Regions from separate parts of the Streptomyces blastmyceticus genome, predicted to be linked through region 4. Evidence: riboswitches for the same ligand, from Rfam matches in the RefSeq annotation. Region 4 holds a riboswitch; each other region holds the start of a gene.
What was found. A riboswitch is a leader RNA that binds a small molecule or an ion and turns the genes downstream of it on or off. The one in region 4 is predicted to bind cobalamin.
Positions count from the first base shown of each region.

Region 1: another riboswitch for cobalamin. It lies ahead of nicT (Nickel transporter NicT); the one in region 4 lies ahead of nicT (Nickel transporter NicT).
Region 2: another riboswitch for cobalamin. It lies ahead of metE (5-methyltetrahydropteroyltriglutamate--homocysteine S-methyltransferase); the one in region 4 lies ahead of nicT (Nickel transporter NicT).
Region 3: another riboswitch for cobalamin. It lies ahead of ABD269_RS29785 (ribonucleoside-diphosphate reductase subunit alpha); the one in region 4 lies ahead of nicT (Nickel transporter NicT).

Region 1 covers NZ_BAAABW010000017.1:170,030-177,571, reverse strand. The annotation lists gene ABD269_RS16850 (ArsR/SmtB family transcription factor) at 1-46, shown strand, start outside; gene ABD269_RS16845 (VOC family protein) at 110-478, shown strand; gene ABD269_RS16840 (winged helix-turn-helix domain-containing protein) at 539-964, shown strand; gene ABD269_RS16835 (cation diffusion facilitator family transporter) at 1,115-2,164, shown strand; gene ABD269_RS16830 (ArsR/SmtB family transcription factor) at 2,188-2,553, opposite strand; cobalamin riboswitch at 2,634-2,826, shown strand; gene nicT (Nickel transporter NicT) at 2,860-3,993, shown strand; partial or broken gene ABD269_RS35380 (IS5/IS1182 family transposase) at 4,055-4,150, shown strand; gene ABD269_RS16820 (helix-turn-helix domain-containing protein) at 4,401-5,390, shown strand; gene ABD269_RS16815 (FG-GAP repeat domain-containing protein) at 6,038-7,378, shown strand; gene ABD269_RS16810 (transglycosylase family protein) at 7,522-7,542, shown strand, end outside.
Region 2 covers NZ_BAAABW010000039.1:65,235-72,776, forward strand. The annotation lists gene ABD269_RS32390 (dienelactone hydrolase family protein) at 1-177, shown strand, start outside; gene ABD269_RS32395 (hypothetical protein) at 228-590, opposite strand; gene ABD269_RS32400 (acyl-CoA thioesterase) at 878-1,342, opposite strand; gene metE (5-methyltetrahydropteroyltriglutamate--homocysteine S-methyltransferase) at 1,352-3,667, opposite strand; cobalamin riboswitch at 3,706-3,929, opposite strand; gene ABD269_RS32410 (helical backbone metal receptor) at 3,966-4,706, shown strand; gene ABD269_RS32415 (TDT family transporter) at 4,633-5,790, opposite strand; gene ABD269_RS32420 (LysR family transcriptional regulator) at 5,861-6,790, shown strand; gene ABD269_RS32425 (ABC transporter permease/substrate binding protein) at 7,019-7,542, opposite strand, start outside.
Region 3 covers NZ_BAAABW010000031.1:16,747-24,288, forward strand. The annotation lists gene ABD269_RS29775 (YciI family protein) at 1-112, opposite strand, end outside; gene ABD269_RS29780 (ribonucleotide-diphosphate reductase subunit beta) at 237-1,253, opposite strand; gene ABD269_RS29785 (ribonucleoside-diphosphate reductase subunit alpha) at 1,253-3,631, opposite strand; adenosylcobalamin-variant (AdoCbl-variant) riboswitch at 3,802-3,900, opposite strand; gene mctP (monocarboxylate uptake permease MctP) at 4,288-5,913, opposite strand; gene ABD269_RS29795 (DUF3311 domain-containing protein) at 5,910-6,173, opposite strand; gene ABD269_RS29800 (hypothetical protein) at 6,302-7,171, opposite strand; gene ABD269_RS29805 (HAD family hydrolase) at 7,368-7,542, shown strand, end outside.
Region 4 covers NZ_BAAABW010000026.1:425,401-432,942, reverse strand. The annotation lists gene ABD269_RS24365 (cytochrome P450 family protein) at 1-821, shown strand, start outside; gene ABD269_RS24360 (YIP1 family protein) at 977-1,582, opposite strand; gene ABD269_RS24355 (APC family permease) at 1,657-3,213, opposite strand; cobalamin riboswitch at 3,380-3,600, shown strand; gene nicT (Nickel transporter NicT) at 3,633-4,769, shown strand; gene ABD269_RS24345 (NAD-dependent epimerase/dehydratase family protein) at 4,852-5,901, shown strand; gene ABD269_RS24340 (YidB family protein) at 6,004-6,396, shown strand; gene ABD269_RS24335 (methyltransferase domain-containing protein) at 6,489-7,154, opposite strand; gene ABD269_RS24330 (TIGR04282 family arsenosugar biosynthesis glycosyltransferase) at 7,151-7,542, opposite strand, start outside.

The DNA of each region.
Region 1 (7,542 bases), on a different contig from region 4:
GCTGGAGGAGGCCGCACTCGTCGGCCGACAGGCCACGGGCACGTAATACGGCCATGTCGCCCCTGGCACCGCAGCCCCCGATCACCCGCACACCAGCGAAGGCCCCGACATGCTCACCGCACTTGACCACATCCAGCTCGCAGCCCCCGCCGGCAGCGAGGACCTCCTGCGCGCCTTCTACATCGACGCCCTCGGCATGAAGGAAGTCCCCAAGCCACCCGTCCTCGCCACCCGTGGCGGGTGCTGGTTCACCGCCGCCGACGGGCGCGTCCAGCTGCACCTGGGCATCGAGGAGCCGTTCCGCCCCTCGGCCAAGGCCCACCCCGGGCTCCGCGTCACCGGCATCGACGCCTTCGCCGCCTGGCTCGCCTCCCACGGCGCCCAGGTCGTCTGGGACGACAACCTCCCCGGATACCGCCGCTTCTACAGCCAGGACCCGGTCGGCAACCGCCTGGAATTCCTGGAGCCCAAACCCTGACGACCCGCCCCGGCCCCTCTCTCTCCTTCCCCTGTTCCGCCCAGCACGCCAGGAGCAGCCATGTACCTGAGCTACCCCCGACTCCAGCGCCTCCACAGCGGCTGCCCGTCCGCCGCCCCGGCGGACACGCGTCCCTCCGGTGGCCCGGCACCCCGTTCCCCACGGCTCACCACGCCCCTCCCCGTCCAATCCGGAGCCCTCGTCATCGACCGGCTGCAACGGACGGCCGTCATCGGCGGACGACAGCTCGACCTGACGTACGTCGAGTTCGAACTCCTCGCCCACCTGGCCTCCCGCCCCCGTCAAGTGCACACCCGCCACCAGCTCATCAGCGCCGTATGGGGCCGGCCACCCGTCGGCGACGCCCGCACCATCGACGTCCACATCGCCCGCCTCCGCCGCAAATTCGGACCGGAACACCGCGCCGCCCTCACCACCGTGCGCAACGTCGGCTACACATACGACCCATCAAGAGCGGCACCCTGAGCACACCTGCCCAGAGGCGACCGACCTGAGCTTTCTCCCGGGCCCTCGTTGCACAGATGCCCGGCCTCAGCAGGTGCGACGACATCGCACCTGGTCAGCAGGAGTACGACGGTTGTAGCCGCAATCGAATTGGTATGCCACGGTGGGCACATGGCAGGCACCCGCACTCACTCGCACGGCCCTGGCCACACACATGACCAGGGCCGTACCGGCAGGTGGGCACGAATACGGCACCAGCTCGCCCACCTGATGACCCCGCACAGCCATGAGGCCATGGACAAGGTCGACGCCGCGATGGAGACCTCACGCGAGGGCATGCGCGCCCTTTGGCTCTCGCTCGGTGTCCTGGGTTCGACCGCAGTGGTCCAAGCAGTGATCGTCGCGCTGTCGGGGTCGGTGGCGCTGCTCGGCGACACGATCCACAACGGCGCCGACGCCCTGACCGCCGTGCCACTGGGCACCGCTTTCGTCCTCGGGCGCCGCGCGGCGAACCGCCGCTACACCTACGGCTACGGTCGTGCCGAGGACCTCGCAGGCGTCGCCATCGTGCTCACCATCGCCGCTTCATCCGCGCTGGCCGCCTACGAAGCTGTCGACCGGCTGTTGAACCCCCGGGACATCACGAATCTGTGGGCCGTGGCCGGGGCAGCCGTGGCCGGGTTCATCGGCAACGAGTGGGTGGCCCGGTACCGCATCCGTACCGGCCGCAGGATCGGCTCGGCCGCTTTGGTGGCCGACGGGCTGCACGCCCGCACCGACGGTTTCACCTCCCTCGCCGTCCTTCTCGGCGCAGGCGGCGCCGCCCTCGGCTGGCGCCTGGCCGACCCGGTGATCGGCCTGCTCATCACAGCCGCCATCCTCATGGTGCTGCGGAACGCCGCCCGCGAGGTCTACCGACGACTCATGGACTCCGTCGATCCTCAACTCGTCGACACGGCCGAGCAGACACTGCACACCGTGGACGGTGTCCGCGGCGTCGGTCAGGTCCGTATGCGCTGGATCGGCCATGCCCTGCGCGCCGAGGCCGACATCATCGTCGACTCGCACCTGACCGTCGTCCAGGCCCACGCCCTCGCTGTCGCCGCCGAGCACGCCCTCATCCACACAGTCCCCCGTCTCACCGCCGCGACCGTGCACATCGACCACACCAGCGACGGCGCCGACCCCCATGCCGCCCTCGCCCACCACCTGGTGGCCTGATCATCCAGTCCCCGCCTGAGGATTCAGACCATCGGTCCGGCGGCGGGAAGGCTGTCGAGGAGGGCGGCGATCTCCGGGTCGCGGAGGCTGTAGCGGACGACGCGACCGTCCTTTTCGGCCAGGACGGTGCCGGAGGCGCGCAGCAGGCGCAGGGCCTGGGACACGGCGGTGTCCCTGATGCCGGTGGCGAGGGCAAGGTCGGACACAGCGATGGGGCCGGCCCGGTGCAGGGCGAGCAGAAGGGACAGGCGCCCGGGGTCCGAGAGCAAGCCGAATCGTTCCGCCCAGGCACGTACCTGCGTGTGGTCACCGATGCCCGCAATGGCGTCACAGACCGTGTGCTCGTCGATCGCGCTTCGGCGCGTACGCCCCTCGGGGATCAGATGCATGATCCCATCCTTACCCGTTGCTGTGTAAAAAATCGATACCTGCATACCTTTGCAGGCTTGCAGCCGATGCTTCTCGGCCAATACGGTGTTCCCGCCGTGGTGTTCGGGAAGACCGGTGTGAGACCGGAGCGGCCCTCGCCACTGTGATCGGGAAGCTGACGCACCACTCACCCCCGCGCGAGCGGGAAAGCCACGGGGCACCCCGCCCTGGAAGGCCGGTGCATCGGCGTTCGACCCGTCAGCCAGGAGACCGGCCACGGCACCGCACGATGACCATCCACGAGGTGCTGGAGAGGCGGCCGCGAAATGTCCCTGCCCCAAAACGCTCCCCCACCGTCCGTCGCCGATGCAGTGGCCGTCCCGGCCACTCCGGTGATCCGCTGGGAACGCAAGGACTGGATACGCACCGGCGGGCTGCTGGCGGTGATAGCCGCCCTCCACGTCGTCGCCTTCGGGATCCTGGTGACGATGGTCGCCCCGCACCACTACACCGTCGGCAATCAGGTCTTCGGCCTCGGCCTGGGCGTGACCGCCTACACCCTCGGCATGCGGCACGCGTTCGACGCCGACCACATCGCCGCCATCGACAACACCACCCGCAAGCTGATGGCCGACGGCAAACGCCCTATATCGGTGGGCTTCTGGTTCGCCCTCGGCCACTCCACCATCGTCGTCGTCCTCGCCGGCCTCATCTCTGCCGGAGCCAAGGTCGTGGGCACACTCACCAACGACAACTCCAGTGCCCATCAGACCCTCGGCGTGGTCAGCACTTCGGTTTCCGGCGGCTTCCTCTACCTCATCGCCGCGCTCAATCTGGCCTCCCTGGCCGGCATCCATCGCGTCTTCAAGGCCATGCGCGCCGGACAGTTCGACGAGTCCGAACTGGAAAAACACCTCGACAACCGCGGGTTCCTCAACCGCGTCCTCGGCCGCCTCACCAAATCCATCAGCCGACCCGGCCAGATGTACCCGGTCGGTCTGCTGTTCGGCATCGGCTTCGACACCGCCACCGAGGTCACCCTGATGGTGATGGCCGGATCCGGCGCCGCCGCCGGGCTGCCCTGGTACGCGATCCTGTGCCTGCCGCTGCTGTTCGCCGCCGGCATGAGCCTCTTCGACACCCTCGACGGCACCTTCATGAACTTCGCCTACCACTGGGCGTTCTCCAACCCCGTCCGCAAGGTCTACTACAACCTCACCATCACCGGTCTCTCGATCGCCGTGGCCTTCCTCATCGGCACCATCGAGCTCGTCGGGGTCCTGCACGACCAGCTCGCGCTGAACGACCCGGTCACCGACTGGATCTCGGGCATCGACCTCAACAACGTCGGCTTCATCATCGTCGGACTCTTCATCGCGGTATGGGCCTGCGCCCTGGGCTACTGGCGCCTGGCCAAGGTCGAGCACCGGTGGAAGCACCGCCCGCCGACATCGAGTTGAACCAAGGCACCGACCGGTGCCAGAGGCCCCGATGGTCCGGGGGCAGTCAATGTCTTCCTCGGGAGTCCGGGCCATGGCGACGCGGTACGACCAGAGGGCGTACGTCTTCCAGGGCACGGTCACCCTTGCTGCGATTCGGCTATCGCTGCAAGGGTGACTCGCCCGCCCGCCCGACGCCGAGTGCGGCCGGGTCGCCCACGTTCAACGCGTACAACGGGGCCAACAGGTTGTCGGCGAAGCTGCGGTGCCCGCGCAACGCCAGCGCCCGCTGGACGGGCGCCCACATGGCTGAACGGTACCGGACGGCAGAGTTCCGGGGACTGCACCGAGAATTGCTGTCTGCCCCCTCGGCGCCTGATCCGGGGAGCGGCGGGGACAGTGCCGAGACCATGAGAGGGAGAAAACGGATGCTGATAGAGAACGAGTTCCGGACCGACCGTCTGCCTCCCGAGATCCGGTTCGATTCCTGGTGCGAGCGCGTCGGCCGAACCCACGCGCCGCTGGACCTGCACAGCGAAGACGCTGCGGACTACCAGGCGTATCAGCGGGTGCTGGAGCTCGGGGCGCTCCACGTCTGGCCCACGACCCACCAGAGCCTTCGCTTCAGAAGGACCCCCAAGCTCATACGCCGGTCCGACCCCGAGCAGTACCACATCGGGATTCCCCTTTCCGGGACCAACCGGGTCTCCTGGTCCGACCAGAAGGCCGTGTACGGCGCCTATGAGATACAGATCTTCGACAGCTCACGAGCTGTCGAAGTCTTCTCCGCCAACGGCCCGGATCTGTTCTCGGGGATCGGGATCGAAATCCCCAAGTCGCTGCTGCACCTGCCGCAGGACAAGATGGACCGGTTGTTCGCCCGAGGACTGTCCGGCCGGGAAGGGCTGGGCGCCCTGCTCGTACAGTTCCTCACTCAGCTGACGACGGACAGCAGTCCTTACCGGCCGTCCGACGGCCCGCGTCTGGGGACGGTCGTGATCGACCTGCTGTCCGCACTGTTCGCTCACGTTCTGGATGCCGATCGGTCCCTTCCGCCGGAAACACGAAGCCGGACTCTCGTGCTGCGCATCCGGTCCCACATCCAGCGGAACCTTCACGACCCGCGATTGACCCCCGGTGGGATCGCCGCCGTGCACAACATCTCCACCAGCTATCTGCACCGCCTCTTCCAGGCCGAGCACGAGACGGTCGCGGCCTTCATCCGCCACCAGCGCCTGGAACGCGCCTGCCGCGACCTGGCCGACCCCGCGATGAGCTCCGCCACCATCCACGCGATCGCCGCTCGCTGGGGCTTCACCCGCGCCGGCGATTTCACGCGCGCCTTCCGCACCGCCTACGGCATGCCGCCCAGGGACTACCGGCTCCAAGCCCTCTGCGGTCCTGAGCCAACAGTGTGAACTGATTGCCAATAACTGTGGGCTCTGTGCGAACGACTTCCGGCAGTGTGTCCGACATGGTGGGTAACAGCCGGCACGGAGGAGGCGCAGGGGAACCGGGAGGCCCCGTGCGTCGTGTGATCCTGCCGCGGCACGACGAACATTCACAGCACCAGGGGGATTTCCTTGCAGGCCCGACGCACCGCCATGCCGTTCGCCACCACCACCGTGCTCGGGCTCGGCGTCCTTTCCGGCACAGCACACGCTGACAGCCACCGGCCCTTGTTCCCGACGGTGACGACGCCGACCCCGGCGGCGGGCCCTGTCACCGCCGGGGAGGGCGGCACCGTGGTTCCCTCCGCCTGAACCGCGGTCGGCGCTCCGGCCGCCGCGACGGCTTCCGGATTATCTGACGCGCCGCCAATGCGGGGATGTTCCCGGCCGGTCCGGCACCGGGGAACGCGCGTCGCACCTTTCTCCGCCGGGGACTTCTGGATCCCTCCGGTCCTCCTCCGGGCCTGCGTGCCCCCTCCCCGGTTCACCCTGCCGCATCGCGCCGTACCCGGCTTCCGCGCGGCGTCGATCCTCTGCTGCGGCCTGTGCTCCGCACTCTTCCCACCTGCCTCAGCCCTTGCCCTTTTCCGTTTCCGTTTTCAAGGAGATCCCGCATGTCCGTATTCGTACGACGGCCCGCCGTCCGCTCGGCTCTGCTGGCCTCGGTGCTCGGCGCCGTCGTCCTGAGCGTCACCGTCCCTTCCCAGGCCGCGCCCGCCCCGCGGGCGGCGACGGTGAAGGCCGCCGCCGCAGCCACCTCGACGGTCGGCGGTGAGATAGGCCGCACCGAGATGATCCAGCGGGTGCAGTACTGGATCGACAAGGGCGTCCCCTACAGCCAGTCCGGTTACTACCCGGACCTCCAGGGGCGCAGTTACCGCACCGACTGCTCCGGACTGGTGTCCATGGCCTGGCACCTGCCCACCAGCGCGACCACCTGGACGCTTCCCCAGTACTCCACTCGGCTCGGCAGTCTGGACGACCTCCAGCCCGGCGACGCGCTGAACAACATCGACAGCCACGTCGTGCTCTTCACCGGCTGGACGGACTCGAGCCACACGACGGCCAACATCATGGAGCACGCCAGACCGGGCACCAACGCCCGCAAGGCCACCTACTCCCGCAGCTACATCAACAACGGCGGTTTCAAGCCCTACCGCTACAACCGCGTCCTCGAAACGCCGGCGACCGTGCCCGACAAGGGCATGACGAACGTCACCGCGGTCGGCGACCTGAACGGCGACGGGATCACCGACGTCATCGCGGTGGAGACGGCGACGGGCGACCTCTACCGCTACTCGGGACCGAACTACACCGGCGGTTCCGCCCGGGTGAAGATCGGCTACGGCTGGGACTCGATCAGCAGCATCGTCGGCGTCGGTGACCTGACCGGTGACGGCGTGCCCGACATCATCGCCGTGGACGCCGAGAGCGGCGATCTGTACCGCTACTCGGGCCCGAACTACAACGGCGCCACCAAGGTCAAAATCGGCAGCAGCTGGGACTCGATGTCCAACGTCACCGCGGTCGGCGACCTGACGGGTGACGGAGTGCCGGACATCATCGCGGTCGAGACGAAGACGGGCGACCTCTACCGCTACTCGGGCCCGAACTACAACGGCGGTTCGAGGGTCAAGATCGGCAGCGGCTGGAACGTCTACTCCACCATCGTCGGCGTCGGCGACCTGACCGGCGACGGCGTGGCCGACATCATCGCCGTCGACAACGAGACCGGTGACCTGTACCGCTACTCGGGCCCGAACTACAACGGCGGCACCAAGGTGAAGATCGGTACCAGCTGGGGCTCCATGATCAATATGGCGGGGGTCGGCGACCTGAACGGTGACAAGATCCCGGACCTGATCGCCGTGGAGCAGTCGACCCAGAAGCTGTACCGCTACTCCGGTCCCGGATTCGCCGGCGGCTCCCGAGTGCAGATCGGCACCAACTGGTAACAGGCGTAACGCCTTTCGCCTCACCATTCCGTCCGGCGGCGGACGAGTCGTCCGCCGCCGGACGGCGCGCAGCGCGTCTTCCTGTCCCGGCCTTCCCATCCCGCGCCTTCTTTTCCCCACCTGAGACAGAACCGAGGTTCACCTTGTCCGCACAGTCGCCCGCC
Region 2 (7,542 bases), on a different contig from region 4:
CTCGCCGAGTTCAACCGGGCCCTGGACGCCGCGGGTGTCGACTACACCACCGAGGTCTACCCCGGCACCGTCCACGGCTTCACCATGTCCGACACCGAGGCCTTCGACCCCGCCGCACTCCAGCACCACTGGGACCGCCTGCTCCCCCTCCTCGGCCGCACTCTGACCAACAGCTGAGGCGCCGGCCCCCGCCGCTCTCCCTCAAGAGCGGCGGGGAGTCACAGCCGTCATTTCGCGGAACCGAACAGGAACGTGAGTCCGACGATCAGGCCGCCGTACGCCAGAACCGCGAGCAGTACGTAGAAGAGCAACAGCCAGCCGGTCACGATGGCCAGCAGCGCCAGGCCGCGGTCGCGACCGCCCAGACGCTTGCTCCGGAACCGACCGAGGTGTCCGGCCGGGATGGCGACGGCACCGAACACGAACGTGAAGAACGTGTAGTACTGGGCGTACAGCAGCCAGAGCATCGGTGTCGCGAAGATCGCGACGATCAGGCCGACACCACAGGCAGCCGACCAGAAGGCGATCCGGGCAGGAGTGTTGCGTGCCCCGGCTGTCGGCGCGGCCGTCTGCTGAGTACTGCTGGTCATGATGGATGTCCCCGTCAGGTTCGGTCGCTTGGTTCCCGGTCAGCCGGTTCCGGCCGACCCGGATGCCCACACCACAGGCACAGGTGTCCTGTCGCACCGAACCTTGAGCAGTCTCATGGAAGTCCGAGCACCCGTTACGCCGCAGGTCGGAGGGATGACGGTCACCGATCGGCGGGGCACTCCGGCCTTCAGTAGATCATGGGCACGGTGAGCAGGCAGGCAACGCACAGCTCGCCCCGCCGGACCCCGCCGCTCTCCCTCAAGAGCGGCGGGGAGTCGTACAGCGGCTACCGGCGGAGCCGCTTCGCCGCCACCTCCTCGAAGCGCCGCCGCTCCTCCGGGGTTTCCGGACAAAGCCCCGGAACCACCCGCGGCGCGCCGTCCGCGTCGATGGCCACGAACGTCAGCCGGGCGGTGGCCACTTGGGCCGTGGGGCCGGAGGAGTTCCAGCGTTCGGCCGTGACGTCGACGCCCACGGCCATGGACGTGCGGCCCGCCCACTCCACGCGGGCCCGTACGGAGAGCAGGTCCCCGGCGCGTACGGGTGCGAGGAAGGACATGGCGTCCACGGAGACGGTGACGGCGGGGCAGCCCGCGTGGCGGCCCGCCGCGGCCGCTGCGGCGTCGTCGACGAGGCGCATCACGGCGCCACCGTGCACCGTGCCGTACAGATTGGTGTCGTGCTCGCTCATGATGTGGGCAAGGGTGACGGACGAGTCGGCCGGGACCTTGTCGATGGGCGGTGCTTCCACGGTGGCTCCTCAGCCGGAGTGCGGCAGGGTCGAGCGGACCTGCCGGGCCGCGGTGACCAGGTTCTCCAGCGCCGGCCCCGCTTCCTCCGGGGACCTCGTCTTCAGGCCGCAGTCGGGGTTCACCCACAGCCGTTCCGCCGGTACGGCCCGCAGCGCGTGCCGCAGCAGCGCAGCGACCTCCTCGACGGAGGGGACGCGCGGCGAGTGGATGTCGTAGACCCCCGGGCCCGCCTCGCGCGGATAGCCGGCGGTGGCGAGTTCGTCCGCGACGGCCATCCGGGAGCGCGCCGCCTCCAGGCTGATGACGTCCGCGTCCAGCGCCTCGATGCCGGGCAGGATCTCGCCGAACTCGGCGTAGCACATGTGCGTGTGGATCTGGGTGTCCGCGCGGACCCCGCTCGTCGCCAGGCGGAACGCCTCGGTCGCCCACTCCAGATAACCGGGCCGGGCGGGCGCGCGCAGCGGCAGCAGCTCGCGCAGGGCGGGTTCGTCCACCTGGATCACGGCGGTGCCCGCCGCCTCCAGGTCCGCGACCTCGTCGCGCAGCGCGAGCGCGACTTGGCGGGCGGTCTCGGCGAGCGGCTGGTCGTCCCGGACGAAGGACCAGGACAGCATGGTGACGGGGCCGGTGAGCATGCCCTTCACGGGGCGCCGGGTCAACGACTGGGCGTAGCCCGTCCATTCGACGGTCATGGGCGCGGGCCGCGAGACGTCACCGGCGAGGATCGGCGGGCGGACGTAGCGCGTGCCGTAGGACTGCACCCAGCCGTGCCGGGTGGCGAGGTAGCCGTTCAGCCGCTCGGCGAAGTGCTGGACCATGTCGTTGCGTTCGGGTTCGCCGTGCACCAGCACGTCGAGGCCCGCCTTCTCCTGGAAGGCGATCACCTCGCGGATCTCCGCGGCGATCCGCTCGCGGTAGCCGTCGGCGGTCAGCTTCCCGGCGCGCAGCTCGGCCCGCGCGCGGCGCAGCTCGGCGGTCTGCGGGAAGGAGCCGATGGTGGTGGTCGGCAGCGGCGGCAGGCCGAGCCGGGCGCGCTGGGCGGCGGTCCGCTCCGCGTACGGCTGCGGTCGGCGCGCGTCCGCGGCGGTGACGGCGGCACAGCGCTCCCGTACGGCCGCGTCGCGGGTCAGCGCCGAGCCCGCGCGGGCCGTGAGGGCGGCCCGGTTGGCGGCGAGCTGCGGTGCCACCGCCTCGCGGCCCTCGCTCAGCGCCCTTGCCAGGGTGGCGACTTCGGCGGTCTTCTGCCGGGCGAAGGACAGCCAGCGGGCGACCTGCGGGTCGAGGTCGCGTTCCGCGGCGACGTCGAGCGGCACGTGCAGCAGGGAGCAGGACGGCGCCACGTCGAGCCGTTCGACCAGGCCGAGCAGGGTGGCCAGGGTGGACAGGGCCCGCTCCAGGTCGGCGGCCCAGACGTTGCGGCCGTCGACGACGCCCGCGATCAGCCGCTTGCCGGGCAGCCCGCCGAGGGCGGCGAGCGCGTCGAGGTTGGCGGCCGCGGGCCCGGTGAAGTCCATCGCGAGCCCCTCGACGGGGGACTGTGCGAGCACGGGCAGGGCGTCGCCGAGCCGGTCGAAGTAGGAGGCGACCAGCAGCTTCGGCCGGTCGGTCGCGGCGCCGAGCTCGCGGTAGGCGCGGGCGGTGGCGCCGAGCACCGACCGGGGCCGGTCCTGCACGAGCACGGGCTCGTCGAGCTGCACCCAGTCCGCCCCCGCCGCCCGCAGGTCCGCGAGCAGCGACGCGTACACCGGCAGCAGCCGGTCCAGGAGCGTCAGCGGCTCGAAGTCCGCCCCGGCGCCGGGCGCGGGCTTGGCCAGCAGCAGGAAGCTGACCGGCCCCAGCAGCACGGGCCGGGCCGTGAAGCCCGCCTCTCGCGCCTCACGGAACTCGGTGACCTGCTTGCGGGAATCCGGGGCGAACACAGCGTCCGGCCCCAACTCGGGTACGAGATAGTGGTAATTGGTGTCGAACCACTTCGTCATCTCCAGCGGCGGCACCTGTGCCGTGCCGCGGGCCATGGCGAAGTAGACGTCCAGCTCGGTGCCGGCCGCCGCCCGGTGCCGCTCCGGCACCGCGCCGACCGCCCAGGCCGTGTCCAGGACGTGGTCGTAGAGCGAGAAGTCGCCGGTGGCCACCTCGGTGATGCCCGCCTCGCGCAGCTCCTCGCGGGCCGCGGCCCGCAGCGCGGCGGCGGTTTCCAGCAGCTGACCGGCGTCCAGGTGGCCGGCCCAATAGCTCTCGGTGGCCTTCTTCAGCTCGCGGCGCGGCCCTTGCCGCGGATAGCCGTGCAGGGTGGGGCGTACGCGTGCGACATGCGTCTGCTTCACGGAACTCTCCTCCGGAGTTCGGTGGGTCCGTACCCCGTGCGGGTGTACGGGCAGTGGCAGGTCTTCGGACTCGTGGGCGCGCTCCGGTCCCTCGTCGAAGGGCCGGGCACCTACTGGCGGTCGCTTCCCGGACGTCGTCCAGTGCTCATGACCGCGGTCGTTCCCACTCACCGCTGCGGGGCAGTTCCGGATTCGCACCGGATTCCCTCTTGCGACGCTCCCGCCTGGCGGACGGGGCGAACCAGCTGCACCGGCCAGCATAGTCACAGGAGTTGCGGGCCGGGCGTACTCTGTGATCATGGCCATTCGCACTGCCGTACGGCGCGTGGTGTCGCTCGTCCCCTCGCTCACCGAGGCCGTGGCCGTCACCGCGCCCGGGCTGCTCGTCGGCGCCACCGACTGGTGCGACCACCCCGCCGGGCTCGACGTGACCCGGATCGGTGGCACCAAGAACCCCGACGTGGCCCGGATCGCCGCCCTCGCGCCCGACCTCGTCCTCGCCAACGAGGAGGAGAACCGCGCCCCCGACCTCGCCGCGCTGCGTGCGGCGGGCCTGCGGGTGCTGGTCACCGAAGTGCGCACCCTGGAGCAGGCGTTCGGGGAGCTGGAGCGGGTGCTGGTGGAGGGGTGCGGGCTGGAGCGGCCCGGGTGGCTGGCGGAGGCCGAGGACGCGTGGCGGGAGGTGCGGCCGACGGGCCCGGCCGTGCGGGCGGTGGTGCCGGTGTGGCGGCGGCCGTGGATGGTCCTGGGCCGGGACACCTTCGCGGGGGACGTCCTCGCCCGGCTCGGTGTCGCCCATACGCACGCGGGGCACGCGGAGCGCTATCCCCGCGTGCCCCTCGACGAGCTGACCTCGTGCGGCGCCGAACTGGTCGTCCTGCCCGACGAGCCGTACCGCTTCACCGCGGACGACGGCCCGGAGGCGTTCCCCGGGCTGCCGTCCGCGCTCGTCAGCGGCCGTCACCTCACGTGGTACGGGCCTTCGCTGACGCAGGCGCCCCGGGTGCTGGCCGCGGCGCTGCGAGCAGCCGGCCGCTGACCAGGCCGCGCAGGGTGCACACGGCGGCGACCAGCCAGGCCGCGACGAGCAGCGCGTAGAGCCCGTAGGCCAGGCCGTTGAAGGCGTGCAGACCGGTGTGGCGGGCGAGCCCGGCGGCGCCGGTGACGCAGGTGCCGATGGGGAAGGTGAAGGCCCACCACGTCATCGCGAAGCCCATGCCGCGCCGGAAGGCCCGCACCACCATGGCGGTGGCCAGCGCCAGCCACAGCAGCGCGAAGCCCATCACGGGGGTGCCGTAGAGCACGCCGAAGGCGGTCATCGCCTGGGTGTAGGAGGCGGCGGCGGTGCCGTGCGCGGCGTCGGCGACGTTGTTGACGGCCGTGGTCGACTGCCCGAGCGGGCCGAGGACGAGGAAGAGGGCCGGGGTCAGCGCGAGGGGCAGCGCACCGTGGTGGATCAGCCGGGCGAACACCAGCGGCAGGATGACCAGCGTGGCCAGCAGGCTCATGCCGAACAGCGCGTAGCAGCCGAGCAGCATGGCCTCCTGCCACTGGCCGTGCGGCAGGTGCGCCACCAGCGCCGGGCCGGTCGCGGCGGACACCATGGGCGCGACGACCGGGAGGAGCCAGACGGGCGAGGCGCCGTCCACCCCGATCCTGTGCCGGGTGACCATCAGGTACGGGATGCCCGCGGCCGCCGCGAGACCGATCACCGTGCCCGCCACCCAGAGGACGGCGTCGGCGGCGACGGCCGTGTCCTTGCCGATGACGTCCGAGCCCACGCCGAGCGTGACGCTGCCGACGGCCAGCAGGGCCATGGCCAGGCAGCCGTAGAACGGCGCGACCATCGGGTCGGCGAGGTGGCGGCGGGCCTGGTCGGGGTGGCGCAGCCAGTGCGCGGCGCGGGCGGTCAGCAGGGTGAGCAGCCCGAGGGCGGCCAGCGCCCACACGACCTCGTACGCGCCGCGCAGCCCGGGCGCCCGCAGCGGGAGGGCGCTGCCTGCGCCCGCGACGATGGCGGTGCCCATCACGGCGGCGTACCAGTTCGGGCCGAGGTGACGGACACCGGGCCGCGAGTGGTGACGCGTGAGGGGGGTGGGGCTGGGATGGACGAGCGTGGTCATGTCTCCACGATCGCCCGTGACGCTCCGCGCGACCAGAGGCCATCGGTCTATGAGGGCATAAGCTGGGTTTATGAGCGATCCGAGGAGTTCCGACGAGCCGAGGAGCCCGCTCGCGCACCGGGTGCCCGATCTCGGGGCGCTGGAGCTGCTGCTCGCCGTGGCCCGGCTGGGCAGCCTGGGGCGGGCGGCCCGCGAGGTGGGCATCACCCAGCCCGCCGCCAGCAGCCGGATCCGCAGCATGGAGCGCATGCTCGGCGTGGCCCTGGTCGAGCGCTCACCGCGCGGTTCCCGGCTCACCGACGCGGGGGCGCTCGTCACCGACTGGGCGCGGCGGGTCGTCGAGGCCGCCGAGGCGTTCGACGCGGGCACGCAGGCGCTGCGCGGCCGCCGGGACTCCCGGCTGCGGGTGGCCGCGAGCATGACCATCGCCGAGTATCTGCTGCCGGGCTGGCTGATCGCGCTGCGCGGGCTGCTGCCCGGTACGGCCGTCTCGCTGCTCGCCGGGAACTCCGCGGCCGTCGCGGACCGGCTGCGCGCGGGCGAGGCCGACCTCGGCTTCGTCGAGGGCCTCGACGTGCCCGCGGGGCTGGACGGCGCGGTCATCGGCCACGACCGGCTGGCCGTCGTGGTCGCCCCGGGCCACGCGTGGGCCCGCCGCCGCGCCCCGCTCTCCCCCGCGGAGCTGGCGGCCGCCCCGCTGATCCTCCGCGAGCGCGGCTCCGGCACCCGGCAGGTCCTCGACGCGGCCCTGGCGGGCCACGGCGGCCTGGCGGCCCCGCTGCTCGAACTCTCCTCGACGACGGCGGTGAAGGCGGCCGTCGTCAGCGGCGCGGGCCCCTCCGTCCTGAGCGAGCTCGCCGTGGGCGAGGAGCTCGCGGCCCGGCGGCTCGTGGAGATTCCGGTGGCGGTGCGGCTGCGGCGCGATCTGCGGGCGGTGTGGCCGATGGGGCAACGACCGACGGGCCCGGCACGTGAGTTGCTGTCGCTGACGCGGGGGTGAGCGTGCGGGTGGCTCGGGGGGGGCGTTCCCCAACCCCGCCCCTTCCCGAACCGGGGCTCCGCCCCGGGCCCCCGGCTGTCCCGCCGTTGCCGCCTGCGGCGGGAGTGCCCTGCGGGCACGTCCTCAAACTCCCCCAGCTACCGCTGGGAGGTGCCCCCACGGGCTGGAAAAACCAGCCCGTCCGGCGTGAGGACACCGCGCAAAGCGCGGCCCGGCGTACCGCGTCGCTTACGACGCCACCGGCGCCAGCTTGTCCTCCACGCCCGGGTGGGCGTCCAGCCAGCGGCGGGCGGATTCCTTCTCCTTGCCCTTGCCGCCGTTCTGGAGTTCGGCCTCCAGGGAGGCGAGCTCCTGCTCGGACATCTTGAAGTCCTTCATCCAGCCGGCGACCTTGGGGAAGTCCTTGGCGAAGTCCTTCTTGCCGATGGTGTGGATCTGCTCACCGGTGCCCCAGACGCCCTTGGGGTCCTTGAGCTTCTTCAGGTCGTACTTGGCGTACGCCCAGTGCGGCGACCACAGCGGAACCACGATCGGTTCCTTCTTGTTGTAGGCGCGGTCCAGCTCGGCGAGCATCGTGGAGGTGGTGGAGGAGACGACCTTGTACTCGCCGTCCAGTCCGTACTCCTTGAGCACCTTGTTGTTGAGGATGCCCATGTTGCCGGCGCTCGACTCGATGCCGACGACCTTGCCGCCGAACTCCCCGCCCTTGCCCTTGAGGTCGTCGATGGAGTTGACGTCCTTCATGTAGGAGG
Region 3 (7,542 bases), on a different contig from region 4:
CCTTGACCAGCTGCTCGTTGTACTGCGCCATCTCGGTGACCAGCTCCTTGGACGGCAGTACGCCGGCCTCGGACTCCTCGGTCGCCTTGACGATCATCATGAAGCGTGCCATCGCGCGTCTCCTGTTCGCGGGTGCGGGCGGGACGCCGGGCGGAGGTTTCCGCCCGGCCGTTCCCGGCCCTTCACCTATACGTCGAACAGCGGACGCGCGGATCGACACGCCGCACGAAGATTTTTCAGAACTCGTCGTCGAAGGAGACCGAGCCCTCGACCGCCACCTGGTACGCGGACGCGCGGCGCTCGAAGAAGTTGGTCAGCTCCTGGACGTTCTGCAGCTCCATGAAGGAGAACGGGTTCTCCGAGCCGTAGATCGGCGCGAAGCCGAGGCGCTGGAGGCGCTGGTCGGCCACGCACTGGAGGTACTCGCGCATGGACTCGGTGTTCATGCCCGGCAGGCCCTCGCCGCACAGGTCGCGGCCGAACTGCAGCTCGGCCTCGACGGCCTCCTTCAGCATGTCGGTGACCTGCTGCTGGAGCTCGTCGTCGAAGAGGTCGGGCTCCTCCTGGCGGACCGTGTCCACGACCTCGAACGCGAAGTTCATGTGCATGGTCTCGTCACGGAACACCCAGTTGGTGCCGGTGGCCAGGCCGTGCAGCAGGCCGCGGGAGCGGAACCAGTAGACGTACGCGAAGGCGCCGTAGAAGAACAGCCCCTCGATGCACGCCGCGAAGCAGATCAGGTTGAGCAGGAAGCGACGGCGGTCGGCCTTCGTCTCCAGCCGCTCCAGCTTCTCGACCTCGTTGATCCACTTGAAGCAGAACTGGGCCTTCTCGCGGATCGACGGGATGTTCTCCACCGCGTCGAAGGCGGCGGCGCGGTCGTCCGGGTCGGGGAGGTAGGTGTCCAGCAGCGTCAGATAGAACTGGACGTGCACGGCCTCCTCGAAGAGCTGCCGCGACAGGTACAGCCGCGCCTCGGGGGAGTTGATGTGCTTGTACAGCGTCAGCACGAGGTTGTTCGCCACGATCGAGTCACCGGTCGCGAAGAACGCGACCAGGCGGCCGATCATGTGCTGCTCGCCCGGGGACAGCTTCGCCAGGTCGGCGACGTCCGAGTGGAGGTCGACCTCCTCGACAGTCCAGGTGTTCTTGATCGCGTCGCGGTAGCGGTCGTAGAAGTCCGGGTACCGCATCGGGCGCAGCGTGAGCTCGAAACCCGGGTCCAGCAGGTTCTTCTGTTCAGCGGTCGACATTACTGGCAGGCCTCGCAGGACTCGGGGTTCTCAAGGGAGCAGGCGACGGCGTCGGCGTCGGGCACGGCCTGCTGCACGGGGACGGTGGCGGCGGCACCGGCGGAGCGCGCGATCCGGGTGGCCGGGCGCGAGCGCAGGTAGTACGTCGTCTTGATGCCCTGCTTCCAGGCGTACGCGTACATCGAGCTGAGCTTGCCGATGGTGGGCGACGCCATGAAGAGGTTCAGCGACTGGCTCTGGTCCAGGTACGGCGTACGGGCCGCGGCCATGTCGATCAGGAAGCGCTGCGGGATCTCCCACGCCGTGCGGTAGAGGTCGCGCACCTCCTTGGGGATCCACTGCATGTCCTGGATCGAGCCGTTGGCGTCGGTCATCGCGTCACGCGTGGTGCGGTCCCAGACGCCGAGCTTCTTCAGGTCCTCCACCAGGTAGGTGTTGACCTGGAGGAACTCACCGCTGAGGGTCTCGCGCTTGAAGAGGTTGGAGACCTGCGGCTCGATGCACTCGTACACGCCCGCGATGGACGCGATGGTCGCCGTCGGCGCGATCGCCAGCAGCAGCGAGTTGCGCATGCCGACCCGGGCGATGCGGGCGCGCAGCGCGTCCCAGCGGCCGGCCCAGCGCTGCTCGGCGTTCGGGTAGTGGTCCGGGTGCAGCACGCCGCGGGCGGTGCGGGTCGCGGACCAGGCCGGGTGCGGGCCGTGCCGCTCGGCGAGGTCGGCGGACGCCTCGTACGCCGCGAGCATGATCCGCTCGGAGATCCGGGTGGACAGCTCCTTCGCCTCGGGGGAGTCGAAGGGCAGCCGCAGCCGGAAGAAGACGTCCTGGAGGCCCATCAGGCCCAGGCCCACCGGGCGCCAGCGGCTGTTGGAGTTCCCGGCCTGCTCGGTCGGGTAGAAGTTGATGTCCACGACGCGGTCGAGGAAGGTCACGGCCGTACGGACCGTACGGTCGAGCTTCTCCCAGTCCATCTCGCCGTCGGTGCCCAGGTGCTGGGCCAGGTTGACCGAGCCGAGGTTGCAGACGGCCGTCTCGCCGTCGTCGGTGACCTCGAGGATCTCGGTGCAGAGGTTCGAGGAGTGGACGACCTTGCCGGGCTCGGCGGTCTGGTTCGCGGTGCGGTTGGACGCGTCCTTGAAGGTCATCCAGCCGTTGCCGGTCTGCGCGAGGGTGCGCATCATCCGGGAGTACAGCACCCGCGCGGGGATCTGCTTGACGGCCTTGCCCGCGGCCTCGTAGGCGCGGTACGCGGCGTCGAACTCGTCGCCGTAGAGGTCGACCAGGTCGGGGGTGTCCGCCGGGGAGAACAGCGACCAGTCGGCGTCCGCCTCCACGCGGCGCATGAACTCGTCCGGGATCCAGTGCGCGGTGTTGAGGTTGTGCGTGCGGCGGGCCTCCTCACCGGTGTTGTCGCGGAGCTCCAGGAACTCCTCGATGTCCGCGTGCCAGGTCTCCAGGTAGACACAGGCCGCGCCCTTGCGCCGGCCGCCCTGGTTGACCGCCGCGACGGAGGCGTCGAGCGTGCGCAGGAACGGCACGATGCCGTTGGAGTGCCCGTTGGTGCCCCGGATCAGCGAGCCGCGCGAGCGGATGCGGCTGTAGGACAGGCCGATGCCGCCGGCGTGCTTCGACAGACGCGCCACCTGGTGGTAGCGGTCGTAGATCGAGTCCAGCTCGTCCAGCGGCGAGTCCAGCAGGTAGCAGGACGACATCTGCGGGTGGCGGGTGCCGGAGTTGAAGAGCGTGGGGGAGGAGGGCAGGTACGACAGGGTGCTCGTCAGCCGGTACAGCTCGGCGACGTCCTCCAGCGCCTGCTCCGTGTGGTTCTCGGCCAGGCCGCAGGCCACGCGCAGCAGGAAGTGCTGCGGGGTCTCGATGACCTGCCGGGTGATCGGGTGGCGCAGCAGGTAGCGGCTGTGCAGGGTGCGCAGGCCGAAGTAGCCGAAGCGGTCGTCCGCGCCGTCGAGGAGCGCCGCGTCGACGAGCGCGTCCAGCCGCTCGGCGTGGGTCGTGACGAAGGCGGCCGTGTCGTCCGTGATCAGGCCCTCGCGGTGCCCGGTCGCGACGGACGCGGAGAAGGAGAGCGCGCCCTGTCCGGCGGCCTCTTCGGCGATGGCGAGGGTGAGCAGCCGGGCGGCGAGCTTGGAGTACTCGGGCTCCTCGGCGATCAGACCGGCGGCGGCCTCGGTGGCCAGGGACCGCAGTTCGGCCTCGTCCGAGCCCGGGTGGCGGCCCCGCAGCGCGGCGGCGGCGACCTTTCCGGGGTCGGTGGCGGGCAGATCGGCGGTGAGGTCTGTCAGGGTGCGCAGCAGCGCGGTCCCGGGGCCGCCGGTCGCTTCCACGGACGCTGAGACCGGATCGGCGGGCGCGATGGTCACTGAGGCTCTCCCTCGCTCGGCAAGGGGCCGGGCGGGTGGCGCGCGACGGGCGCGTACGGGCATGCCTCTTTGCACCAGGGCATGCTCGTAGCGTCCATCGGCCCAACCCGCGAGGCCCGGACGAATACAAAACGCCCGGTGCCGGCCGGGGCGGCGCGGCGGTGGGCGTGCTGTCGGCAGGTACTCGGACTCCTGCATGCGTCATTACGGCATACATGCACCGTTGCGGGACAGTTCCGGATTTCCACCGGATTCCCCTGCGACGACAGCGAGGACGAGCATACATCTAGTGCTGGCCGTCGCACGCACCACCACATCTTGTGTCGCGCGGTAATCGGATGGGTCTGAATGTGCTAACAGGGCCTGGCGGCAAGGGGCATGACGAAGGGCCGTCACGCGCCTGTCCGGCGCGCGACGGCCCTGGGTGATCCGGTGGGTGGCGGGCTGCTCGGCAGCCCGCCTGGGGGTGCTCTGAGGGGCATCTAGGGGTCAAGCGTGAAGGTTCCCGGGGTGCGCAATCCAGCCCGTCCGGCGTTTGAGGACGCTCCCGCAGGGAGCTCCCGCCGGAGGCGGCAACGGACCCGCAGCCGGGGGTCTGGGGCACGAGCCCCAGTTTCGGGAAGGGGCGGGGCTGGGGAAAAAGCCCGCCGCAGGCGTCAGTGCCCGCCCGGCGCCCCCGCGGTAGCCGGCGGCAGCTCCGCCTGGACCCCCTCGTCGCCCGCATCCGCCGTGTAATCCGACGGCTTCGTCTCGTCCACACCATCCCGCACGCCCACCGCCTTGAACACCACCGTGAGCACGACAGCGACAAGCACGTTCAGGATGAACGCCGTGAGCCCGATATACCCCTTCTCCCCGATGAACGGAATCAGGTTGGTATTCCCGAAATGATCCTGTGTGGCACTCGGCGTGTCATACGCCCGCCATGTCCCGTACGCCATGCCCACCGCCCAGCCCGCGAGCAGCCCCCAGCGGTGGAACCACCGGGTGAAGAGCCCGCCGACGAGCGCCGGCACGGTCTGCAGGATCCAGATGCCACCGAGCAGCTGGAAATTGATCGCGACCGTCTTGTCCATCGTCAGGACGAAGATCAGGGCGCCGACCTTCACCAGCAGCGAGGCGAGCTTGGAGACCTTGGCCTCGTGCTCGGGGGAGGCGTCCGGCTTGATGAAGTCCTTGTAGATGTTCCGCGTGAAGAGATTCGCCGCGGCGATCGACATGATGGCCGCCGGCACCAGCGCGCCGATGCCGATCGCGGCGAAGGCCACGCCCGTGAACCAGTCCGGGAACATGTCCGCGAAGAGCTGCGGAATGGCCAGCTGACCGTTCTTCACCTTGACGCCCGCGGCGATCGCCATGAAGCCGAGCATGGCCAGCAGGCCCAGCATCAGGGAGTAGAGCGGCAGGATCGTGGTGTTGCGGCGGATGACATTGCGGCTCTTGCTGGAGAGGACCGCGGTCACCGAATGCGGATAGAGGAACAGCGCCATCGCCGAGCCGAGCGCGAGCGTCGCGTACGCCCATTGCGCGTCCGGGCCGCTCACCAGGGAGCCGCGCGGTTTGCCCGTCGCCGGATTCTTCTCGGCGAAGGCATCACCCGCCTTCGCGAAGATGTGCTCGAAACCCCCGAGCTTGATGGGGATGTAGATGATGGCCACGATGATCACGATGTAGATCAGCGCGTCCTTGACGAAGGCGATCAGCGCGGGGGCCCGCAGTCCGGCCGAATACGTATAGGCCGCGAGCACGCCGAACGCGATGAGCAGCGGCAGGTCCTTCATGAACCAGTTGGACCCGCCACCGACCCCCAGCACGTCCAGTACGGCCTGGATGCCGACGAGCTGGAGCGCGATGTACGGCATGGTCGCGAGAAGTCCGGTCAGCGCCAGGGCCAGTGAGAGCCCCTTCGAGCCGAACCGCCCGCGGACGAAGTCCGAGGACGTCACATAGCCGTGCTTGTGCGCCACCGACCACAGGCGGGGCAGGAAGGTGAACACCAGCGGATAACAGAGGATCGTGTACGGCACCGCGAAGAATCCCGCCGCGCCGCCCGCGTAGATGGCCGCCGGCACGGCGACGAAGGTATACGCGGTATAGAGGTCGCCGCCCAGCAGGAACCACGTGATCCAGGTGCCGAACGAACGGCCGCCCAGTCCCCACTCGTCGAGGTTGTCCGCGTTCTCCGCCCGCCGCCAGCGCGACGCGACGAATCCCATGACCGTGACGACCAGGAAGAAGAAGATGAACACGGCGAGCGCCACGCCGTTCACGCCGTCCTTCATGCGTGCCCACCCGCTTCCGTCCTACGGGTCCGCTCGTGGCGGCGCACGATGATGTACGCGATGACGGTGAGCCCGGTCGATATCGGCACCCAGGCCATCTGGTACCAGTAGAAGAACGGAATGCCGATGAATGTGGGCGTGAGCCGGGAGTAGGAGTCGACCCACAGCATCGCGACGAAGGGGATGGCGAGACATACCCCGGCCACGATCATCGGCACCGTGACGACTGCGGCCCTGCGGCCGCTCTCCGGTGGCTCCATCGGTGGCTTTGTCGGTGGTTCCGTCATGGTGGCGACTCCCCCCTTGGTGATCACTGCGTGATGCGCAGGAAATCTAGGTCAGGGTCCTGCCGGGCGTCACCCCCTGTCCGCATATCGGTATGACAACGTCATCCGGCGGGCCGTGCCTGTACGTACGCCTCCAGCGAGGCTCGAACGGCGCTCATGCCGCGCCGAGTTGCCGCCACCGCTCCGGAGGCATCGCTTCCGGCCGTCTCCAAGCGGCAGTCACGGCACTCGGTTTCATCGGCGACGGGCCGGATCACCCGCCCGCAGCCACCGCCGCACGCCCGCAGGGGGTTGGGGCGCGGCACGGGCTCGGGAGCCGGTTCCGGCATCTTCCGCGTGAGCCGGTCGCGGAGGAGCCCGACGGGGGAGTGGACGCGGTCCGGAAGCCCGTCGGTGAGCTCTTGCCGCATCTCCTGGAGCGTGGCCCCGCGTGACAGCCACTCCCCGGCGAGCGGCGCGAGCTCTTTCACATCCCGCCCGGAAAGCCGCAACCGCCGCTCCGCGTGGCACACCGCCATGAGCGCCCGCGCGCCGCGCTCGGCGAGCGGGTGGGAGGTGTTCTCCCCGGTGTTCTCTTCTTGGGAACGACCGACGGCCGGGCGACTCGGCTGACCGACGGCCGGTCGCGCGTCACTCGGTGGTGTGACCCCATCCCGCACGGCGAGCGCCTGCTCCTCCGTCAACGGCACGTTGGACACCAACTGCCGCGTCCTCCAAAGCCCTCCGGCCCCCTGCCCCCGCCACTCGTGGAAGTACCCCTCAGCGGCCAACTCCCGCTTGGCACGCGTGAACGCCGTCTTCTTGATCCCGGCCTGCTCGGCGGTCTTCGACAGTCTCTGATCGACGCCATCGGGAAGCGAGAGCTGCCAGGTGAGCAGCCGTACGGCGTCGGAGGAGAGGCGGGGGTGGCGGATGATCTCGTTGGGGACCTGCGAGAAGAAGCGCGCGGGGGCGATAGCATGCTTGAGCATTTGCTGGGACTCCTTGGTGTAAGTCCTCGTGGGTGTAGACCCCCTTCGCCGGTTGCCGCCGGTGTGGGGGGTCGTTTCGTGTGAACGACGGTAGCCCAGGGTGGAGCAACTTCCCTGATGCTTAGGGAAAGTTGATCCCTTCGAGTGGATGTGCGGCCCTCGTTCCGGGCCGTTGCCCATGCCTTACTCTGCCGTCATGATTCGTGCAGTGGTATTCGATGTCGGCGAGTGCCTCGTGGATGAGACTCGCGAGTACGGGACCTGGGCCGACTGGCTGGGTGTGCCAAGGCATACGTTCGCCGCGATGTTCGGCGCCGTCATCGCTCAGGGGCGCGACTATCGCGAGACGTTCCAGGAGTTCCGGCCGGGGT
Region 4 (7,542 bases):
AGGCCGACGGGCGCGCCGACCTCCTCGCCGCCTACGCCGGGCCGCTGCCCATCACCGTCATCTGCGACCTGCTGGGCGTGCCGCAGGCGGACCGGCGCGACTTCCGGGCCTGGACCGACGCCCTCATCACCCCGGACCCCGAGCGGCCGCACCTGATGAAGGAAGCCGTCGGGCACATGATGCGCTTCTTCACCGGGCTCATCGCGAGCAAGCGCGCCGACCCCGCGGACGACCTGCTCTCCGATCTGATCGCGGCCCGCGACGGCGAGGGCGGCGACCGGCTCTCCGAGGACGAGCTGACCTCACTGGCCTTCCTCATCCTCTTCGCCGGCTACGAGAACTCCGTCCACCTCATCGCCAACTCCGTCCTCGCCCTGCTGGACCACCCGGCCTTGATGCGATCCTTGCGCAAGGATCCGGCCGGACTCGGCGCGGCGGTGGAGGAGTTCAACCGGTGGGACGGCCCCACACCCCTGGCGATCCGGCGGTTTCCGCTGGAGGACGTCGAGATCGGCGGTGTCACCGTGCCCGCGGGCGAGACCGTGCTGCTCTCCATCGCCTCGGCCAATCGTGATCCTCGTCACTTCACCGATCCGGAACGGCTGGATCCGAACCGTGATCGTTCCGGCCACCTGGGGCTGGGGCACGGCATCCACTACTGCTTGGGAGCGCCGCTGGCCAGGATGGAGATGGAAACGGCGCTGGCAGCGCTGCTGGAGCGATTCCCGGGGCTGGAGCTCGACGTGCCGCGCGAGGAGCTGAAGTGGCGGCCCTCGGTGCGGGCGCGTGGCCTGATTTCGCTCCCCGTGCGGTGGTCATAGAAAAAGCCGAACAGGTTTTTGGTGCATAACCCATCCTTGATGAGGTAGAACTGTGCGTGAGCCCGCCCGGTGTGCATCCCCCGTCGCACCGGGCGGGCCGTCGACTTCCACCCCGGTTCTCCTCCGGGCGTGACGACAGGGGCCGGGCGAGGACTTCAGCCGCCGGTCGGGAACTTCAGCAGCGCGGTCGCCGCCAGCATCTGGATGCTCACCGCCGCCACCGCCTTGTGTGTCGGCAGATGATGCTGGCCCCGGATCAGCAGCGCGGAGAACGCGTAGCCGAAGCCCGCGGTGATCCAGGCCGCCGCCCGCACGGCGTACGAGCTGCCGGGCAGCCAGGCGTCGAGGGCCAGCCGCGGCAGATCCGTCGCCCAGAAGATCACCACGAACAGGGTGACCGTCGGGCCGAACTTGCCGTTGCCGCCGAGCCTGCGGGCTATCGCGTGCGTGGCGGCACCGAGCAGCAGACTGGCGAGCAGCAGGACGCCGTCGGCGATGGCCATCGCCTGCAGCGCGAGCGAGGGGCTGACGCGCCACTGCGCCCGGAAGTCGTCCCTCCCCAGCGTCCCCAGCACACCGGAGAGCAGGCACAGGAACGCCGCCGCGCCCCAGACGCTGCGGTCCCGGGCCTCGTCGAGCACCTCGACCGGCCGGAGCCACAGCCCGAATATGAGGCGGTGCCAGAGCAGTCTGCGCGGTGCCGCGGCCGGGGCGCGCGGTGCGGAGGAAGCGGGTGCGGAGGGCGAGGGGGTCACGGGCATGGATGCAATTTCTATCACCGGGCGGCCCGGCCACCGGTGGCCGGGCCGCCCGGGATCCCGCGCGTGAGGCCACGTCAGACCGGTGCGGGCGCCCTGGGATCGGTGTCGGCGCCCGGGCCCACGCCCGGTCCCGCGTCCGGGTCGGGGCCCGCGTCCGGGCCCGCGGAGCCGTCGGGGTCGGCACCGGCGTCGGGGTCCGGGGCGTGCAGGTACTCCTCCGAGATCTCGCGCGGACCGAACGGCCACACCTTCTCGTGGCGCGCCCAGAGCACGAACGCCACACCGCCCGCGGCGACCCAGGCGAGCGACCATTCGATGGGGTGCCTGCCGGGGGAGTTCTTGTCCGCGTAGCCGTAGATCACCAGCCAGCCCACCAGCGCCACCAGGCTCGGCAGCGGATAGAGCCACATCCGGTACGGGCGCCGCAGCCCCGGCTGCCGGCGGCGCAGCACCGACACCGCCGCCACCTGGGCCAGCGCCTGCACGATCACCATCACGGTGGTCAGCAGCTGGATCAGCGTGGTCAGATCCGTATGACGGCCGATCAGGAAGCCGACGGCGGTGATGACCCCCATCGACACCAGCCCCAGCACCGGGAAGTGGTGGCGGGGGTGCAGGGTGCCGAAGGAGCGGAAGAAGACCTTGTCCCGCGCGGCGTCGCAGGGCACGCGGGAGCCGCCGAGGAGACCGGTGAGGACGGAGGCGACCGCCGTGACGAGGATCAGCACCGTGACCGTGCGGGCCGCGCCCTTGCCCCAGGCCGCCTCCAGGACCGCGGAGGCGACGGAGGAGTGCGCCGTCGAGTTCTCGTCGAGCATCTGCTTCCAGTCGACGACCCCCAGTGTGCCGATCTGGAGCAGCAGATAGATCGCCATGATGCCGAGGATGGAGTAGATGATCGCGCGCGGCATCGTCCGCCCGGGGTTCTTGATCTCGGCGCCCATATAGGCCGCGGTGTTGTAGCCGAGGTAGTCGTAGATGCCGATGGTCAGGCCCGCCGCGAAGCCGATCCAGAAGTGATTGGTCGTCAGCGCGAAGGCGTGGGCGGGATAGGTGAAGGCCCGGTCGGGGCTGAAGTGGGTGAACGCCGCGAGGATCACGAGGACGACCGAGGCGATCATCACCGCCCACAGCACCACGGTGAGCTTCGCGATGTTCTCGACCCGCCGCCACAGCGCCGCGACGATGAGGACGATGACCGCCAGCCCGACGAGGTCACCGGCCGTCTGCCCCATGCCCGGCCACAGATAGCCGAGGTACTGCACGAAGCCGATGATCCCGGTCGACATGCCCAGCGGGATGAACAGCATCGCCGTCCACACGAAGAGGAACGGCATCAGCTTCCCGCTGCGGTACTGGAACGCCTGCCGCAGATACACATAACTGCCGCCCGCCCCGGGCAGCGAGGCGCCCAGCTCCGCCCAGATCAGCCCGTCGGCGAGCGCGAGCAGCGCGCCCGCGACGAAGCCGATCACCGCCTGCGGCCCGCCGAACGCCGTCACCATCAAGGGGATGGTGACGAAGGGTCCGATACCGCACATCTGGCTCATGTTGATGGTGGTGGCCTGGAACAGCCCGATCCGGCGTACGAATCCGACCCGTTGCTCCGGTTCCTGCCCGGTGTCCGCCATGGGCGTGCCCTCTCTCTGCCGGATGGGGTGAGCCGTCAACTGCACTGGTAGCACCGGCCCGCGGGGCGCGTCCAGCACTGCGTACGGATGTCCGCGGCGCGCCCCGCCGGGCTTCCCGCACAGCTGTGTCAACTGCCACTTGCTCGCCATGAGCGCCGGTCGGAGCGTAAGGTGGCCCGGCCGTGGTGTTCGGGAAGACCGGTGACGGACCCTTGTGGTCCCAGGCCGGAGCGGCCCTCGCCACTGTGATCGGGGAGTTACCGTCCCATTTCGCGCACCACCCCCATGGGTGCGCGGAGCCACTGGCCGCAGCCGGCTGCCGGGAAGGCGGGGACGGGCGCGAGCGAACCCGTAAGCCAGGAGACCGGCCACGGCATCTCACGAGGACATTCCACGAGGTGCTGGAGCGTGACCCGCAGATGACTCTGCCCACCGACATACCCGGATCCACCGCCATACCCGAAGGCAAGCCGTCCGCCTTCCGCTGGCGCCGCCAGGACACCGTGCGCACCGCCGGCCTGCTGGCCGTCATAGCCGCCCTGCACGTCGTCGCCTTCGGCGTGCTCTACCTGCTCGTCGTCCCCGACCACTACACCGTGGACTCCAAGGTCTACGGCGTCGGGCTCGGCGTCACCGCCTACACCCTCGGCATGCGGCACGCCTTCGACGCCGACCACATCGCCGCGATCGACAACACCACCCGCAAGCTGATGGCCGACGGCAAGCGCCCGGTCTCCGTCGGCTTCTGGTTCGCGCTCGGCCACTCCAGCGTGGTCGTCCTGATGGCGGCGCTGGTGGCGGGCGGCACCCAGCTCGCCGGGAAGCTGATGGACGAGCAGTCCACCACCCACCAGACCCTCGGCGTCGTCGGCACGACCGTCTCCGGCGGCTTCCTCTACCTCATCGCCGCCCTCAACCTCATCGCCCTCGCGGGCATCATGCGCATCTTCCGCGCGATGCGCGAGGGCCGCTACGACGAGGCCGAGCTGGAGCAGCACCTGGACTCGCGCGGCTTCATGAACCGCATCCTCGGCCGCTTCACCCGCTCCATCACCCGCCCCGGCCAGATGTACCCGCTGGGCTTCCTCTTCGGCCTCGGCTTCGACACCGCCACCGAGGTCACCCTGATGGTGATGGCGGGCAGCGGCGCGGCCGCCGGGCTGCCCTGGTACGCGATCCTGTGCCTGCCTCTGCTGTTCGCCGCCGGCATGAGCCTCTTCGACACCCTCGACGGCACCTTCATGAACTTCGCCTATCAGTGGGCGTTCTCCAATCCCGTCCGCAAGGTCTACTACAACCTCACCATCACCGGTCTCTCGATCGCCGTGGCCTTCCTCATCGGCACCATCGAGCTGGTCACCGTGCTGCACGAGAAGCTCGACATGAACGACGCGGTCACCGGCTGGATCTCGGGCCTGAACCTCGACAACGTCGGCTTCGTCATCGTCGGCCTGTTCGTGGTGGTCTGGGCGATCGCGCTCGCCTACTGGCGCTTCGGCAAGGTCGAACAGCGGTGGGCGGCGCGCGCGGCCGACGCCCCGGGCGAGGCGGCCTGACGGGCGCCGCGGTTCTTACGGACCGGTGACAGGGCGGCGCCGGTGCGGGCGCGCCGCCGCCCGCGCCCCTAACGTCGGGTCCATGCGCGTACTCGTCACCGGAGGCGCGGGCTTCATCGGCTCGCACATCGTCACCGCACTCACCGCCCGCGGGCACCGGCCCGTCGTCCTCGACGCGCTGCTGCCCGCGGCCCATCCCGAGGCTCCGCCCCGGCCCGCCGGGGTCGAGTGGACCGACGCCGACCTCCGCGACCGCACGGCCGTGGCCGGGGCCCTGCGCGGCGTCGACGCCGTCTGCCACCAGGCCGCGATGGTCGGCCTCGGCAAGGACTTCGCCGACGCGCCCGCCTATGTGGGCTGCAACGACCTCGGCACGGCCGTCCTCCTCGCCGAGATGGCCGCCGCGGGCGTACGCCGCCTGGTCCTCGCCGGCTCCATGGTCGTCTACGGCGAGGGCCGCTACGAATGCCCCCGGCACGGCCCGGTGCGCCCCGGCCCCCGGGCAGCCGCCGACCTCGACGCCGGGCGCTACGAACCGCACTGCCCGCGCTGCGACCGGGAACTGACGCCGGGCCTCGTCGAGGAGGACGCGCCCGTCGATCCCCGCAACGTCTACGCGACGACCAAGCTCGCCCAGGAACACCTGGCCGCCGCCTGGGCCCGCGCCACCGGCGGCACGGCCCTCTCGCTGCGCTACCACAACGTCTACGGGCCGGGGATGCCCCGCGACACCCCGTACGCGGGCGTCGCCTCCTTCTTCCGCTCCTCGCTCGCCCGCGGCGAGGCACCCCGCGTCTTCGAGGACGGCCGCCAGCGCCGGGACTTCGTGCACGTACGGGACGTGGCCGCCGCCAACGCCCTCGCCCTGGAACACCTCGCCGACCGCCCCGCGGGCACCTTGCGCGCGTACAACTGCGGCAGCGACACCCCCCGCACCATCGGCGACATGGCCACCACCCTGGCCGCCGCGTACGGCGGGCCGGAGCCCGTCGTCACGGGGGAGTACCGCCTCGGCGACGTCCGGCACATCACCGCCTCGTCGCGGCGCCTGCGCGAAGAGCTGGGCTGGCGCGCGGAGGTGGGCTTCCCGGAGGGAATGACGGAGTTCGCGCGGGCGCCCCAGCGCGTCTGACCGTGGCTGCGTACGGGTGAACATCCCGCCCGCCCGCGCCGGAGGTGCCCTCCCGGGATAGATGGATGGCATATCGGTGCGCTTCCAGGAAAGGCGGCAGACATGGCGGACAACGACCTGGGAACCCTGCTCGGCGGACTGCTCGGCGGCGGCAAGGGAGGCTCTCTGCTGGGCTCGCTGCTCGGCGCGCTCGGCAGCGGGGGAGGGGAGTCGCTCTCCGGCCTGTTGCAGCAGCTCGGGGAGGGCGGCCTCGGTCCGAAGACCCGGTCCTGGGTGAGCACCGGGGCCAACGAACCGGTCAGCGGGCCGGAGGTGGCGCAGGCGCTGCCGTACCAGGCGCTCGACCACGTCGCCCAGAAGGCGGGCATCACGCCGGAGGAAGCGGCGGACCAGCTGGCGCAGGTGATCCCGCAGGCGGTCGACAAACTGACGCCCACGGGAGAGATTCCCGAAGGCTCGCTGGAAGAAGTGATCGCCCAGCACCAGGGCGGCTGATCCGGACGGGGGGCGCTCTCTCCCGGCCGCATCCGATGTGCGGATCCGCCCCGGCCCCCGGCGCAGTCGCGCCGGGGGCCGGGGCGGCCGTGTCAGAGCCGCAGCGCCGCGAAGTGCCGGTCGCCCGACTCCCAGCGGTCCACCATCCGCCACCCCACCGCGCCCGCGTGCCGCAGCAGCGCGGTCACTCCCACGCGCGCCCAGGGGAACGCGGGCCCGAGCCGGCCCCGGCCGTCGTCCACCCGCACCTGCACCCGCTCGTCGACGTCCGCCGCCGCGGCCTCGACGAGGAGGAGCCCGCGCGGCGCGGTGATGGCGGCGACCCGGGCGAGGAGGGTGCGGGGGTCGCCGCCGATCCCGATGTTGCCGTCGACGAGCAGCGCCGTTCCCCAACGCCCCTCGCCCGGCAGCGGGTTGAAGACGGACCGGCAGAGCGCCGCGCCCCCCGTGCGGCGGGTGCGGGCTACGGCCGCCGGGCTCAGGTCGACGCCCAGGGCCGGGCGGCCGAGCGCCGCCAGGGCGGCGACGAGGCGGCCGGGGCCGCAGCCGATGTCGATGACCTTGCCCTCGCAGCGGTCCAGCACGGTCCTGTCGGCGGGGTCCGCGTGGCCGCACCAGCGCTCCACCTCGAGAGGCAGCAGCCAGCCGTCCGCGCGGCGCAGGAAGAGGGGCCCGCGCCCGAGGTGCACGGCGTCGGCGTAGGGGTCGGCGCTCCAGGCGCCGGTGGCCCGGCGCCGGGTCAGTTCGCTGGTGGTCACCGGGCGTGCTCCCGGTCCCCCGCCGCGACGGTCGCCGCGAAGAGTCCGTGCGGTGCCGCGGCCGCGACCCGGGCCGCGTCGTCGGCGGTGTCCACGTCGCGGAGTTCGGGCAGGTCGCGCACGACGAGCCCGGCGTCCGTGAGGCGGCGGCGCTGGACGGCCCCGGTGCGGGCGGTGGACATGGGGACGCCGCGCAACAGCTCGGGCCGGGGCTCGGCCAGGCCGAGCGCCCAGAAACCGCCGTCGGCGGCCGGGCCGAACCACGCGTCGCACCCGTGCCACGCGCCGTCCGCCAGCGCGGGGGCCAGCAGCGCGGCGGTGACCTGCGGGGTGTCCATGCCGATGAGCAGCGCGGGCCCCGCGCACCCGGCGAAGGCGGCCGCGAGCC